Regions from separate parts of the Enterococcus sp. R12 genome, predicted to be linked through region 2. Evidence: a T-box and tRNA genes for the amino acid it is inferred to sense, from the RefSeq annotation. Region 2 holds a T-box; the other holds one or more tRNA genes.

Region 1 (7,323 bases), 1.0 Mb from region 2:
AGATCAAGCACAAGTAGAAGCTTGTAATCGTCGGATGATCGTCAGTTTCAATAAAATTTGTACGCAAACGAACGTTGCCTAACCAACTAGCAAAAAATGCTGCTCAACGGAACACCGTGAGCAGCATTTTTCTTCGTGTGAGATCAGCCAACGCCGATCACAAAATTCAATAGTTTGTCTGAATAAGTCATATCTTCTTCCGTCACACTCAACTCTTCATTTAAGATCTCCATCTGGTCAGTAATGATCCCGTCCACCCCGTAAAAACGCATCCGGCTGATAGTATCCGCATCATTGGGGGTCCAAACGAACACTTCCTTGCCATCGGTTCGGGCAGAAGCGATGAAGTTGCGGTTGATCGTACTGTATTCCATCGTCAGAAAATCAGCACTGGTCAGTGGTGGCCCCACGACATTGAAGGGCATGATGTATCCTGAAATCAATTGAGGCGCCTGCGCCTTTAACTCCTCAACAACTGTATAGGAGAGGCTTTGCATAATATGACCATTTGCAAGGAGGTCCTCTTGATATCTTGCTAAAAAGGCATTTACAAGTTCCGCGGTATCTTTTCGCTGCGTTTTGATCTCCACCAACAGTTTTTGGTCCAATTGGTTGGCAAGTGCCAAGTACTCATCAAAGGTTGGAATACGCGCTGTCTGATTGTTTTCCGAAACTGTCAGTGATTCGGCGTAATTCAAAGGCAATTGCTCTGGTTTGCCATGACCACCTGTTAACGGACGGTAAGAAAAATCATGATAGACAATAAAATGACCATCACTGGTTTGCTGGACGTCCATTTCAACATAATCCGGTTGGTACTTCTCGCTAGTAAAGCGTAGTGCTTCAAGAGAATTTTGGACCCCTTGTCCGTCGCTGACCCCTCGATGGGAGATCGTTACCGGATGGATCGAAGCAGCTGAAGTCAGATAGTTCATATTATATAGACTAACACCGACACCGAAAAGCACCGTTACCAAGGTAAACAACGAACTTTTTAGACCTAAGAAATGACGCTGGTTCAATGGCTCTTGGTGGAACCATGAAGGAATCTCTGGTAAAAAGCCTTCATCATCCATGAAATCAACGATGATGTAAAAAATGGCTACCGTCGATAAAATGACATTCAGTAACAAGATAAACTGCAAGAAAGTCATAATAAAAACAGCACTATACAACGCATAGTCCGGTGTAACAACTTCAATCACCGCCTGAATGGTAATCAGCAAAGTGAAGCCCAGTGTCGAAATCAACAAGATGCTACCACCGATAAAGACAAATTGTCCAACGATGGCAAAAAAACGGCGTTTTGTTACTTGGAGGCTTTCTTTGATCGCTTTTCGAAAGGGCAGATCACGTAATATCATTTCTGGCAAGGCAAAGATCACGCGAATCCCCAAGTAAATCAACAAAACATAAACCAACAGCACTGCCCCGATGATCAAGACACGGTTGGCAAAAATGAAATCCATGATAAATGCGGGAATTTTGATTTTTGCGAGTAAATCAGAATTAAAACTCAACCCACCGATCGGTAAAATCAGTAAGAAGTAAAACAGGAAAAATAAAAAGGTCATCGGCCGTAATTTACGCAACTGCAAAACAGTCATCCGTAACAATTGCCGCAAGCTGATCGGCTGTTTCTTTTTAATAAAATAGACACTTAGCAGCAAAAAAGTAAACTCAAAAAAGACGGCTAATAAAATCAAAAGTAAAATCAGTGTTAATGAGAGCAGCACGACTGGGTGGTCGGTAAAGATACTGCCAATATTATCAAAAGAAAGGTAAGGCAAGCCCCCACGTTTTAAGACGAACTTGGTGGAAGCCGATAAGATTGGGATCACTAAGAACAACAAAGCACCGTGCATCAGTAACACATCACGGAAGTAGGCATTGCTGTCTTTCAAAAAATCCCAAGTGTTGACTAAGCTGTTTTTTAAATAATTCATGGTCGTCATCCTAACAAAAGTAAGTATTTTGGTTCCTATTTATTCTAAAAAGGCGGAAAAAAAGAGTCGAACAGTTTCAGAAGCACATTCGCCACAGGTATAGATCCCTGTATGAAAAGCAGCTCCTTCATGTTCGGCTCAATGAATTGATCGTTTTTCTTACCTATTTTTCTTATCCGCCTAACAAACCAGTTAAGAATGTTCCACCATAAATCAAAGCCATGCTGTACAAGAAAATTGAAGCAGGTTTTGCCAACAAAATAATCAGCGTAAATTTCTTCACTGTCATGTTGGTCAAGCCAGCCATTAGACAAAGGGCATCATCTGGGGCGACTGGTAGAAAGATTGCAAGGGCGAAAAGTTTTTCAAATCGGCTTTGGTTATCTAACCAGCCAATATATTTATCGTAAGTTTTGTCACTGATCATACTTAAAATGAATGGTTTACCGTATCGTCGGCCTAGCAGGAAAATAATGACAGAACCAATACTGATTCCTACATAGTTATAAACGAATCCTAGATAAGGACCGAAAATCAAGACACCTGCAGCGCTGGAGACACCACCGGGAATGATCGGGATCACTACTTGCAAGATCTGCAAAAGGATAAAGACGATTGGTCCTAAGATAACGGAATTTCCAACTAGACCTCGCAGTGCATTAATGTCTTTGAAAACACCTAGATTGATAAAATAGATCGTTAATGCGATAGATAAACCTAAGCCAATAATAGAAATCGTATTAATGATACGACGAGAAGTTGCTATGCTCACAGGACTTCATCTCCTTTATGTTTCATAATCCCACTATACGGGGTGAGACCAGAAAAATCCAGTAAAACAAATGACAAACGTCAAACAGTTTTGTAAGGTATGCCTTTATTATAAAAGAAGTCCGAAAAGAAAACATTGTACTAAAGTCTGAAATAAGAAAAATTTATAGTTTCTGCGCACCAATAGTTTCAGGAGATTTTTTTATCTGAGGGATGTTTTTTCGTTCGCTTCATTTGCCAACGATTAACGATCTTTTCGACCACACTCGTCATCATGAAGCCTCCAGCGATCGCCCCAGCGGTGATGACAACGATCATCAGATTTTCAAAGCCGACAAAGTTGTCGCCCAAAGCGAATTCTCGAACGGCTTTGTAGGCAGGACCACCCGGTACGAGAGGAACGAGGCTAGGAATGTTAAAAATGATCATGGGCATTTTTTTTCTGCGGGAAAAAAAGATGCTGACGCAACCGACGGCAAATGCGGCTAAGAAGTTGGCGCTTCCTAGACCGTAGCCAATCGTTTTCAATGACCAATAGATCATCCAGCCAACCGTTCCAGCGATGCCTGTTGCAACTAAGGCTCTTTTAGGAATATTGGTCAAGATACCAAAGGTCACGGTGCTTAAAAAGCTAAAGGAAAGGTGAATAAAAATCGTCATGAGATCCCTCCAAATAAGGTGAAGACCGTGGCGATGCCAACACCGATCGCGGCAGCTGTGAAAATAGCTTCAGTTCCCCGAGCAGTCCCACTGATGAGATGGCCTGCCAAAATATCCCGAAAGGAATTGGTGATCGCTACACCAGGAACTAAGGGCATGACGGCACCGATAATCAAATTATCGACGTTTTGTGCGACATGAAGAGAGACCGCTAGAAGAGACAAAGTACCGATCAGTAAAGAGGCGCAAAACATATCCAAAAAGCGGATATCGATGACTTTTTTGACCCAATAGGCGCATAAAAATCCCAGACAGCCAATGACAAACGTTGCTAGAAAATCAAACCAAGTACCGCCGAAAATAATCATTAAAGTACTGCTGACCACGCCCGCACTAAACACCTGCAGCCAATAAGGAAAACTTGGTGTCGTTGGATTGACCTTTTTTAATGCCTCGTGCAGTTCCACTAACGAGATTTTTTTTTCAGCATAGGCACGAGACAATCCGTTGACGGCAACAATTTTTTCGAGATTGATGACTCGATCATGAACATTTTCTACTTGTGCATAGTGGCTACTGCGTAAGCCCATAAAAAGTCCAGTTGCTGTTACATAACTAATGCTGCCTTGCTCCCCGGCATTTGCTGCAATTCGATTCATTGTATCTTCCACTCGATAGACTTCCGAGCCGTTTTCCATCATGATTTTTCCTGCCAACAAACAGGTCTCCAATAATAGCTCTTTTGATTTAGCCATTTCCAAACTCCTTTTTCAATCGAATTTGCGCACTACATTCTTAGTGTACAATTTCAGCGAGTTTTCAACAAGGAAGAAAAGTAGATTTGAAAAATAACTAGCAGTCAATGCGTAGGATTTTTTGTGATAAATGAAAGGAGAAGCACTTCTTTTAATTAGTAAACATTCGTTTTTAATGAACAAAGTGAATAGAAATAAGATAACGGATGGAGTGTTTTATTTTAAAAAAATGAATATCTCGGTTACAATTAAATAAATATAAAAAGGGGGATTTATTGATGCGAAGGAAGGTCTATACAAGAGAACACATTTTGAAGGCCGCTTATGAACTGATCAATAGAGAAGGTTTTGGCAATTTTACGGCCCGGAATATCGCTAAGCACATGGGAATTTCTACTCAACCGATTTATCTTGAGTTCGAAAATATGCAGGACTTAAAAAATACCTTGGTGGAGGCTGTTTTCAAAGATTTATCGGAAAATGTTTTTCCAGTTGTTCGAACAGGAGACAAACTTGTTGATTTAGGCCTGAATTATATACGCTTCGCTCAAGAGCAGCACAATCTCTACATCGCCCTTTTTATCGACGACTATGGCGGTGGGAAATTGATGCATGATTTTTCATCGACCTATTTCAAATCCTTGATCAAATCAGAAGAAAAATATGCGGATCTTTCAGAAGATGCGGTAAATGCATTACATAATGGCGCATGGATCGTTGTGACTGGTTTGGCTTCCTTAATGTCGGCGGGTATCATCACACCCACCGATGACCAGATCATCAAAATCATCAACGAGACCATTGAAGGCGTAATCGAAAAGAAAGATAGCTACATCTTCGATTAAAGAACAAAAAATCTGCATCCCATTACTTATTGGGTGCAGATTTTTCTTGACATTTTTAATAAAACTAGCGAAAATAACTGTTATGGAGAGTTGGCAGAGTGGTAATGCAGCGGACTCGAAATCCGCCGACCCGGTTCATCCCGGCGCGCAGGTTCAAATCCTGTACTCTCCTTATATCAACGCTTTGGAGCGTTTAGCCTATCTTTCGAGATAGGCTTTTTTGTTTGTAGTGGGCAGAAAAATGGGCAGAGAAGCTAACTGACTGCCGAGCTTGATCGATGACCATCTGAAAAACCCTCAGCTTACACTCAATCGGGAAATCAACAGAAATGTACGCCAATTCGCTGGACCATTTTTTCTTGTGGTGCGGCAACAAACGAAAAGAATCAATCGGGCAAACGCGCTAAGGCGTATTCAATTTGTTCAGAAGTAAAGCCTTCAAAAGAAAGTTGGCTCGCCACACGCTCATCTGATAAGGATAAATTTTGCGAGTAGCGAATTGCTTTTTTCAAAGCTTGCTCGTTCCAATCGGCATCCACGGTGGCTACGGCAAAGTCTGCTGCGCTCTCAGAAAAATCTTCATAGAGTAATTGCCGTTTCAAGCTCGACTGAGAAAACGCATTGCTGAATAAGTATCTTTCTGCACGATTCAGTGCATTTCTTTCTTCACGAGAAAGTTGAGGTGTATGTTGCTCGTTGTTTGCGGGTTCTTCTTGTTGCGCGCTGCTTGCTTCGTTGTTGCCAGCTGTTTGTTCTCCTTGTGGTTGTTCCATGGAAACAGTGGCATCGCCAAAGGATTCATTTTTCCTTGCTTCGTTACGTAAAGAAAGGCTTAATTGCGCAGTGATGCTATCGAAAGACGTCACATCTTGGTAGAAGGACAAGCCACCATACGAAAACAAGACAATAAAGGCGGAAGCGACAATGAGAAAAACATTTCGATCTCGTTTGTTTTTTTGAGTTATCAACCCAATATAAAATAAGATAATGCCAAAAATGAAACCGATCAAACCGATAAAAAACAAACCAGCGAAAAATGTAGCCATAAGCATCCCCCCTAATAAAACAGTTTTCTAAAGTTAATAGTACTATGTCTGGAATCAGAAAACAGATTTGTCTTTTCATGAATAGAGGAAAAGAATGATTTGACAAATGTAACGTGTATGCTATTAATGGATCATTCATATGTATTAAAGAAGTGACGCTCAAGAATTACTGGTAAAATCGCTAGTAAACGAAATGAAAGTATAGTTGTAACAGTAGGAGGGAAGAAGATGGATTTTGAAGAAAAAGATTATTTTATGCGTTACACAAAAATTGCGGCACAGGGATTGAGCAAATTTATTAAGCAAGGATCTGTTGATGAAATCTTACAGCTGGATGAACAGCAAATTGGACAGAAGCAAGAAGCGGATACTGCAAAAGACAAAAGCGAGCCAAAAAACAAGAAAGCACCTAGCTAATTTTTTCCTTAGCGAGGTGCTTTCAGTACGAATCGGTATCCTTCATTTGGATAAACTCCTTATGCAGTTTTTTTCAATTCTTGTACAGCTTGCTCGATCGTAATTCCAGTCGCAAAATGATTCGCATCTTTTTTATCGAAAACGATAAATAAATTCAATTTGGTATCCAGAGTTACACGATATTGTAGATCTGTGTTATAGAATGTCATAGTCATTCTCCTTTCTTAAAACTTGTCATTGAAAGGCAACGGTTAGTTGATAACGAAATTCCATAGTTAGAATAACACTTTTTTTCACATTCGTCCAATAAAACTATCAAACGAACGAATCTGACTGATCCTTTTCAAGAAATCAATGCCTGAGAATGGCAGCAAAAGAAGTTTCCTGGAGTCAGTAAATTCGGGAAAAGTATCTTTGTATATTTTCAGAAAAATAGAATTCATAAAAAATTTCTTAAGAATTTTGAGGATAGCTATTTTCTTAGATAACAAATTTGTAAGATTGAGAGTATGAGATGGTTGGAAACCTTGATATCATAAGGATTGTCTCCAAATTATGTTTTGTGCAAAAATATATTGATTGTATTTTTTTGAAAAAGAGATCGTATCTCTTGAATTCTATGGTATGATTTACTTTAGAAAAATGAAAATGGATTATGAAAACGGATGTGAAAATATGTGCGGAATTGTCGGCTTTGTCAATTCAAAAGACCAAAAAGAAATCATTATTGAACGCATGATGGACCGGATCGTTCATCGCGGACCAAACAGTTCAGGAAAATTTACCGACGACCAAGTAGCGTTAGGGTTTCGTCGTTTATCGATCATCGACTTAGAAGGTGGCTCACAACCGATTTTTAACGAGGATCGAACAAAAGTCATTA
Region 2 (7,323 bases):
GGTAATGATCAACACCGTATTGCCGTTTTTCCGACTGGCGTTTTGCAAAAGCTTCAACACTTGTTTGCCTGTTTCAAAATCCAGCGCACCGGTTGGTTCATCGCATAATAGCAATTTCGGGTTTTTGGCTAACGCCCGAGCGATCGATACCCGCTGCTGTTCCCCACCAGAGAGCTGCGAAGGAAAGTTGTTTTTACGGTTTTCTAACCCGACTTGTGCTAAGACTTCATCAGGATCGAGTGCATTCGGTGAGACTTCTGTTGCCAATTCAATGTTTTCTTTCGCTGTCAGGTTCGGCACCAAATTATAAAATTGGAAGACGAACCCGACGTCTTTGCGGCGGTATTCCGTCAGCTGTTTGTCGTTAAACTTCGCGATATCGACATTGTCGATAATGATTTGTCCTTCATCTGGCGAATCCATCCCGCCTAAAATATTCAAAACGGTCGATTTTCCTGCACCACTGGGGCCAAGGATCACCACTAATTCGCCTTCTTCAATGGCAAAGGAAAGATCGTTGTTGGCAGTGATGGTGGTTTCGCCCATCTGATAGCGTTTATATTCATTCTTTACTTCAACATAACTCATTAATAAAGCCTCCATTTTTTAAACACGTGTTGATTTAATCACATGGTGTTAGTATACTAAGAAAGAAAAGTAAGAGCAATCCTCAATGCTTACGTATTTGTCATTAAATAGACAAATATTGATCAAATGTACAGAGAAAAGGGGAAACGATATGGTGGGGACTGTGGGGAATCGTCGAACGATCTACTCGAAAAAAGTGATCCGACGCGCCTTTCAGGAGTTATTGTTGGAAAAAGAGTACCGCAAAATCACGATCAAAGAGATTGCGGAACGAGCCGATATCAACCGAGGAACATTTTATAAATATTATAAGGATACGGCCGCTTTGTTGGAGGAGATCGAAGGAGAGCTTGTTGAGCAGATCGCATCGAACTTGCAGCAGGAAAATTTGTCATTGGATCTTTGGTTGGAAAAGCTGTTGACGATTTTGTATGAGAATCCTAGTACCACCCATTTGATTTTGTTAAACAACAGCCATTTGCTGAATCTTTTATTGTCAGAGATCAAACCGGAGACCTTGAAACGGTTTGCCCAATACTTTCAAGATGCTTCCGAGGAAGAATTGGAACTGTGTCTTAGCTTTTTTGTCTGCGGGTCTATCGGGTTGATCGAACGCTGGCTCAAAGATTTCTCAATGATGCCGCCAAAAGCTGTCGCTGAACTGTTGATCCAAATTTTTGTGACCAATGTATATGAGGATAAGAAGGGCTAAAAAAAGAGGGAACGATCCAATAACCAAAAAGGAACGCAGCAAGAGACAATTTGCTGCGTTCCTTTTTTTATTTAGTCAACGAGGCGCTCGTCGTTCATCCCAAAGTATTGATGCAATGGTTTTTGCCGTGCTTCTAATAATTGATCGACAGTCACGAATTCGTAGCCTTCGTTTTTGAGCATTTTAATGACTCCCGGTACGGCTTTCACAGATTTCGGGTGAATATCATGGATCAAGATCATGGCACCATTAAAGACATTTTGTTGCACCAAGGCATTGATCTTCTTCGGATCCTTCAATTTCCAGTCTTGAGAATCGATGTCCCATTGAATGATCGGCATGCCAATGGTTTGTGCGCTTTGTTTGTCGATAGCGCCATAAGGGGGTCGTAAATTTCTAGGTAGTAAACCCGTCGCATTATAAATGGCTTTGTTGGTTTTTGTGACTTCTGCCTGCAAATCTTCCGCTGAAAGAGTATTCAGCTGTGGATGAGAGTAAGAATGACTGGCGATCTCGTGTCCAGCTTCTTGGACTTTTTTAGCAGCTTGCGGATATTGCTCTACCATTTGTCCCAGCATAAAGAAGGTCGCTTTAACGTCATTTTCTTGTAAGATGTTCAACAGATCCATGGTGGAGGTACTGTTGGGTCCATCATCAAAGGTCAATGCCACGTATTTTTTATTGGGGTCTAAACTTGGCAAGGCATTGTTGAGTTGGTCAGCAGCCACGAGATCAGGATCAATGAATGGGGCGATCTCGCTGTAAGACAGGGTGATTTCCGTCGCTCCCGTCTGATTTTTTGGCAATTCGATGGTCAGCTTCTCTGGATCGTAAGTAAATTTCGAATCGAAGGTGATCCGCTCCATGGCCAAGACGGCGTCGATGATTTTGGCGGGTTCTTTGGCTTGATCCAGCAGTTTCTGCTGAATGACTTGTTGAATACCTAATAAGCTGCCTTCATCAGGAACCAGTTCTTTCAAAGACAATTCGGTTTGCGTCTTCTCTGATACGAAGATCGGTGCATCCGTTAGGCTGTCCGCATCTTCAAAACGTCCGGTTTCTCGATTCCACACATAGCTGTCGGCTTTCAATGAATAAGTAGACACCTTTGACGCCGCTGCTTGTGCTTGGATGCGGGCAACGGTGACGACTTCTTTTTTCGTTTGTTTTTTACGCAAGTGATCAGCGGCTTGTGTCAACCGTTCTTTGATATCTTTGATGGGAAACGTATCAAGGTCTTGCGGGCGGTAGATCAATTCTTTGGTTGCGCCTTTGGAGAGCACTTCAGGCGTTGTTTTTAACCCATTTTGACTTTGTTCTGCTTGGATTGATGCCAGTAATTTCTCCGCAGCCGCCTCATATTTTTCTTGGGCTGCGACTTCTTGCTGGTGTAACGTGTAAAGGACTGAGCCAGCCGTCGCGATCAAAACGATCAATAATAAGGCGAATAAGGAAAAAATTGCTTTTCGATACGGCTTCTTTCTCGAGGGTGGTCCTTTCGGTCTTTCTTCAGCTGACGCTGTTCGTTTTTGATTATTGTTTGGTTTCTTGTGCAAGTCACTCCGACGGGCATAGGTCTTTCGTTCGGGCATTGGTGAAGCTCCCTTCATTCCATCCTAAATTATGCCCACGTTACCATAAGTCACAGGTACTTTCAACGATCATGCCCGGTTTCTGATAGAGACTTAAAAAGATGAAGGGATTTTTCTAATTATTCATTTAAAAATTACAGCCTTGTTGCGTTGTTTCTCTTGCAAGAAATGATCAAGGGCGTTAGGGGGTCTTTTGCAACCACTATCTATTAGGTGAACTAGAAAACCCCTTCGTAACAGATCACGTGGAGTGACTGTTACGAAGGGGGTGCAATTAAGGGTACTAAGGCTTAGGCTTTTTCGATTTTTGTCAGTCCGCCCATGTAAGGAACCAGAACTTCTGGTACCGTTACACTGCCGTCTTCGTTTTGATAATTTTCAAGCACTGCGGCTACCGTCCGACCGACAGCCAGACCAGAACCATTTAGTGTATGCATGTAGTGAATCTTGCCCTCTTGATCGCGGTAACGGATCATGGCACGGCGTGCTTGGAAATCTTCACAGTTTGAGCAAGAGCTGATCTCACGATACATTTCCTGAGCAGGGATCCATACCTCTAAATCATAGGTCTTCGCCGCAGAAAAGCCCATATCTCCTGTACACAAGCTAAGCACTCGGTAAGGTAAGTTGAGTTTTTGCAAAATATCTTCGGCATTAGCCGTCATCTTTTCTAATTCTTCATAAGAATGGTCAGCATCACTGAATTTCACCATTTCAACTTTATTGAATTGGTGCAGACGAATCAAGCCGCGGGTATCACGACCAGCGCTGCCAGCTTCTGAACGAAATGATGGGCTCAAGGCAGTGAAGTAGGCAGGGAGCTGTTCTTGTTCTAAGATCTCCCCTTGATAGTAATTGGTCAAAGGTACTTCAGCAGTTGGAATCAAAGTCAAATCCGTGTCTGCCAATTGGAAAACATCTTCTTTGAACTTTGGAAATTGCCCCGTGCCAAACATTGCTTGGCTATTGACGATATAAGGGGTGATCATCTCGGTATAGCCATGCTCATAGACATGCTGATCCAGCATGAAGTTGTATAAGGCACGTTCCAAACGAGCACCTAAGCCTTTGTAGTAAACAAAGCGGCTGCCAGAAACTTTGGCGCCCCGCTCAAAGTCGAGGATCCCCAACTCTTCAGCGATCTCCCAATGGGGTTTTGGTTCAAAGGCAAAGGCTTTTGGTTCTGCCCAGCGGCGGATTTCTACATTGTCGTCTTCATCCTTGCCCACTGGAACAGAATCATTTGGCAAATTCGGCAATGTCGTGGCGATCTCTTTGATGTCTTCATCAATTTGAGCAATCTCTTCATCCAATTGCTTGATTTGGCTGCCGACTTCTTTCATTTGGGCAATTTTATCTGCCGCGTCTTCTTTTGCCCGTTTCAAGGCAGCGATCTCACCAGAAACATCGTTGCGCAATTTCTTGCGTTCTTCCGTTTGGACTAAGAGTTCTCTGCGACGTTCGTCAAGCGTTAAAAAGCGGTCCAATACTTCTTTTTGCACGCCTCGTGTTGCGAGTTTGCTTTGTACTTCAGCAAAATTTTGGCGAATCATTTTTACATCTAACATAGTGATACATCCTCCTTTGATTTTTCCATAGAAAAAAGGCCATTCCGATCCCGTGTTGCTTGGGACGAAATGACCATTCGCGGTGCCACCCAAGTTCAGCTTGCGCTGCCCTTGCTGCTCGTATCGTGAGCCAACGATTTTTCTTTCGAAAAATACACGTTAAAGAACTGGATTCTATTTTTTCCAACACTGATTTTCACCAACCATCAGCTCTCTTTACTAGATGAAAAAAATATACTAGGTTCTGTGCCTTGATTATTTTCTTTAGCATACCCAAAAAATGTTGGGGCGTCAACCATAGGTTTGTGTGTTGGACAAATTGTTGCGCTTCAACGGGAGATGAATAATAAAGGACGTCCATTCTGGCGTTGATTTGGCATAGATATAGCCGCCATGTAAGGCGACGATGCTTTGAGCGATCGCTAGACCTAAGCCAGTTCCTCCTGTTTCTTGAGAGCGGGATTCTTCCACTCGGTAGAAACGGTCGAATAGAGAATCAAGGGCTTGCTTAGGAATCATTTGTCCATTGTTTTTGACGGTTAAGATCGCTTCGGTCCCGACTTTCTCGACCTCCATGCGGATCTTATCGGCGCCTTTGCCGTATTTCAAGGCATTTGACAGCAGGTTGTTGAAAACTCGCACCAGTTTTTCGGTATCGCCATCCATTTCGATATGCTCTGGACGGGTGTAGGTTTCGATCTTGATGCCTTTTCGACTAGCTTCTAATTCAAAGTCTGCCGCCAATTGTTCCACTAGCTGAGCCATATCAAATTCCATCACATTAATGGGCACGCTAGGCTGACGCACTTTCGTGTATTCAAACAAATCATCGACGAGGGATTTCATTTGTTTGGCTTTGACATACGCCGTATGAGTATATTTCAGCAATTCTTCTTCCGAATGGTATTGTCGATCTTCGATTAGACCTAAGTAGCCGATGATCGAAGTCAATGGTGTCCGAATGTCATGACTGACATTGGTGATCAGCTCATCTTTGGATTGCTCGATCCGCCGTTCATCTTCGATCGCCGCCACCGTACTGTCGACTAAGCCATTAATATTAGAAACGATCCGACTTAAATCGCCCCGTAACTCGAAGGGGATGCGATGATCGTAGTTGCCTTCTGCGATAAAGTGCAGCTCGCTGATAATGTGACGTAGCTGCATTTGATGGTAACGACGAATCAAACGCCAATATAAGACGATCACATCTAATAGGAAGAACATCGGTAGAATGAAGTTGCGACCACTGCGGAAGATATCTGTGTTGAAGGCAGCCGTGAACGCATTCTTCGATTCATAGATCGCTTCGACTAAAACCGGTGAGTTTTCTCGTATTGAGGTCAAGATGACCAAAATAGCGACATTTAATAGAAGTAAAAGAACAATCGTTACAATTCCTTCCGCAAATAACTCACTGATTTCCTTTGAGGTCAACGTGATCCGTTTCTTTTTTTCGATTGGTGTGTTGCGCTTTTTTTCAGTTGGTTTACTTCGCATCTATTTTGTAGCCGACCCCCCATACTGTTTGGATGACTTTTTCACCATCCGTGGCTTCTTCGATCTTATCTCGCAAGTGACTGACATGGACCATCACTGTTTTGGCAGAAACGACACTTTCTTGTTTCCAAACTCGTTCAAAAATCTCATCGGCGCTAAAGACACGGTTCGGATGCGATGCTAGTAAGTAGAGGATGCCAAATTCTAATGCGGTCAATTGGATCTCATTGCCATCCACCGTTTTTACTTCATGGGAATCGCGGTTGATGATAAGGGAGCTTACTTCCAGAATCTCTGGTTGATTTGAAGCAGCCTGCATCTTGGTTCTTCTCAATAACGATTTTACCCGTGCCATGACTTCTAATGGATTGAAAGGTTTAGTGACATAATCATCAGCACCGGCGACCAATCCACGAATCTTATCCATATCGGTTGTTTTAGCGGTCAACATAATAATGGGGATTTGGGATTCTTTTCTCAATTCTTTGACGACTTGCATGCCGTCCATTTCAGGCATCATGATATCTAAGATCAATAGCTCGATATCAGAAGTGGTGCGAATCTTGGTCAGTGCTTCTTTTCCATCGTATGCTTTGACCGATTCATAGCCTTCATTGTGTAAGTAAATGCTTAATAGTTCTACGATCTCTTTGTCATCATCTGCTACAAGTATTTTCATACTGGGTCCTCCTAGGAACAATATTCTTTTCTCCATTTTAGCAAATATTCCACAAAATAGATAAAATCATACTTAAATTTATAAGAATGATAGGAATTAAGAAAACACAAAAAGGAAAAAGACGAACGATAGGCTAATAATAACGGAAAAAGTCCTTAAAAAAGGCGGAAATCACGGACTAAAAATCACGAATCATCTTTGGAAACGGAGTAACTAGAAACGTTGGTCTATCAATCATTTTATGGTTGACGAATAGCACAAGTCTTGGTATATTATTACATGTGCCAAATGACTAAATGAATTCCTAAAAAGAATTGAAAAAAGTAGTTGACGCACAGCTCGACAGATGATATTATAACGAAGTCGCAATTTTAAAACAGTTAATTGATGTTGATACATCAACAAAATTAATTGAAAAAAGTTGTTGACACATAACAAATCATTTGTTATTCTAATTAAGTCGCTGAGACAGCCGCTACGAAGTTGAAAAACAACGAGCGAAAAAAACTTTTAAAAAAGAGTTGACAAACAAACGTCACTCTGATATGATATAAAAGTTGCTAACACAGCACGGTAGACCTTTGAAAACTGAACAAAGCAAGCAAACGAACCAATGTGTAGGACGTTTCAATTTATTGAAACAAATACATGCAAGCAATAGCTAGCAAAGTTAATTTTTATGAG

What was found. A T-box is a leader RNA that pairs with one kind of tRNA and senses whether it is charged. The one in region 2 lies ahead of serS (serine--tRNA ligase), so its partner is inferred to be a tRNA-Ser.
Region 1: it has a tRNA-Ser gene. The T-box ahead of serS (serine--tRNA ligase) is inferred to sense a tRNA for this amino acid. The anticodon was not compared.

The regions. Positions count from the first base shown of each region.
Region 1 covers NZ_CM176874.1:2,512,641-2,519,963, reverse strand. Annotated here, with positions in the region: gene ACTW1R_RS11675 (hypothetical protein) at 1-82, shown strand, start outside; gene ACTW1R_RS11670 (glycerophosphoryl diester phosphodiesterase membrane domain-containing protein) at 144-1,946, opposite strand; gene ACTW1R_RS11665 (TVP38/TMEM64 family protein) at 2,119-2,718, opposite strand; gene ACTW1R_RS11660 (threonine/serine exporter family protein) at 2,907-3,377, opposite strand; gene ACTW1R_RS11655 (threonine/serine exporter family protein) at 3,374-4,132, opposite strand; gene ACTW1R_RS11650 (TetR/AcrR family transcriptional regulator) at 4,411-4,977, shown strand; tRNA gene ACTW1R_RS11645 (tRNA-Ser) at 5,062-5,149, shown strand; gene ACTW1R_RS11640 (Ltp family lipoprotein) at 5,364-6,023, opposite strand; gene ACTW1R_RS11635 (hypothetical protein) at 6,252-6,440, shown strand; gene ACTW1R_RS11630 (hypothetical protein) at 6,500-6,649, opposite strand; gene asnB (asparagine synthase (glutamine-hydrolyzing)) at 7,116-7,323, shown strand, end outside.
Region 2 covers NZ_CM176874.1:3,548,660-3,555,982, reverse strand. Annotated here, with positions in the region: gene ACTW1R_RS16590 (ABC transporter ATP-binding protein) at 1-588, opposite strand, end outside; gene ACTW1R_RS16585 (TetR/AcrR family transcriptional regulator) at 674-1,300, shown strand; gene ACTW1R_RS16580 (polysaccharide deacetylase family protein) at 1,372-2,892, opposite strand; gene serS (serine--tRNA ligase) at 3,183-4,460, opposite strand; T-box leader at 4,518-4,716, opposite strand; gene ACTW1R_RS16570 (sensor histidine kinase) at 4,752-5,960, opposite strand; gene croR (response regulator transcription factor CroR) at 5,950-6,639, opposite strand.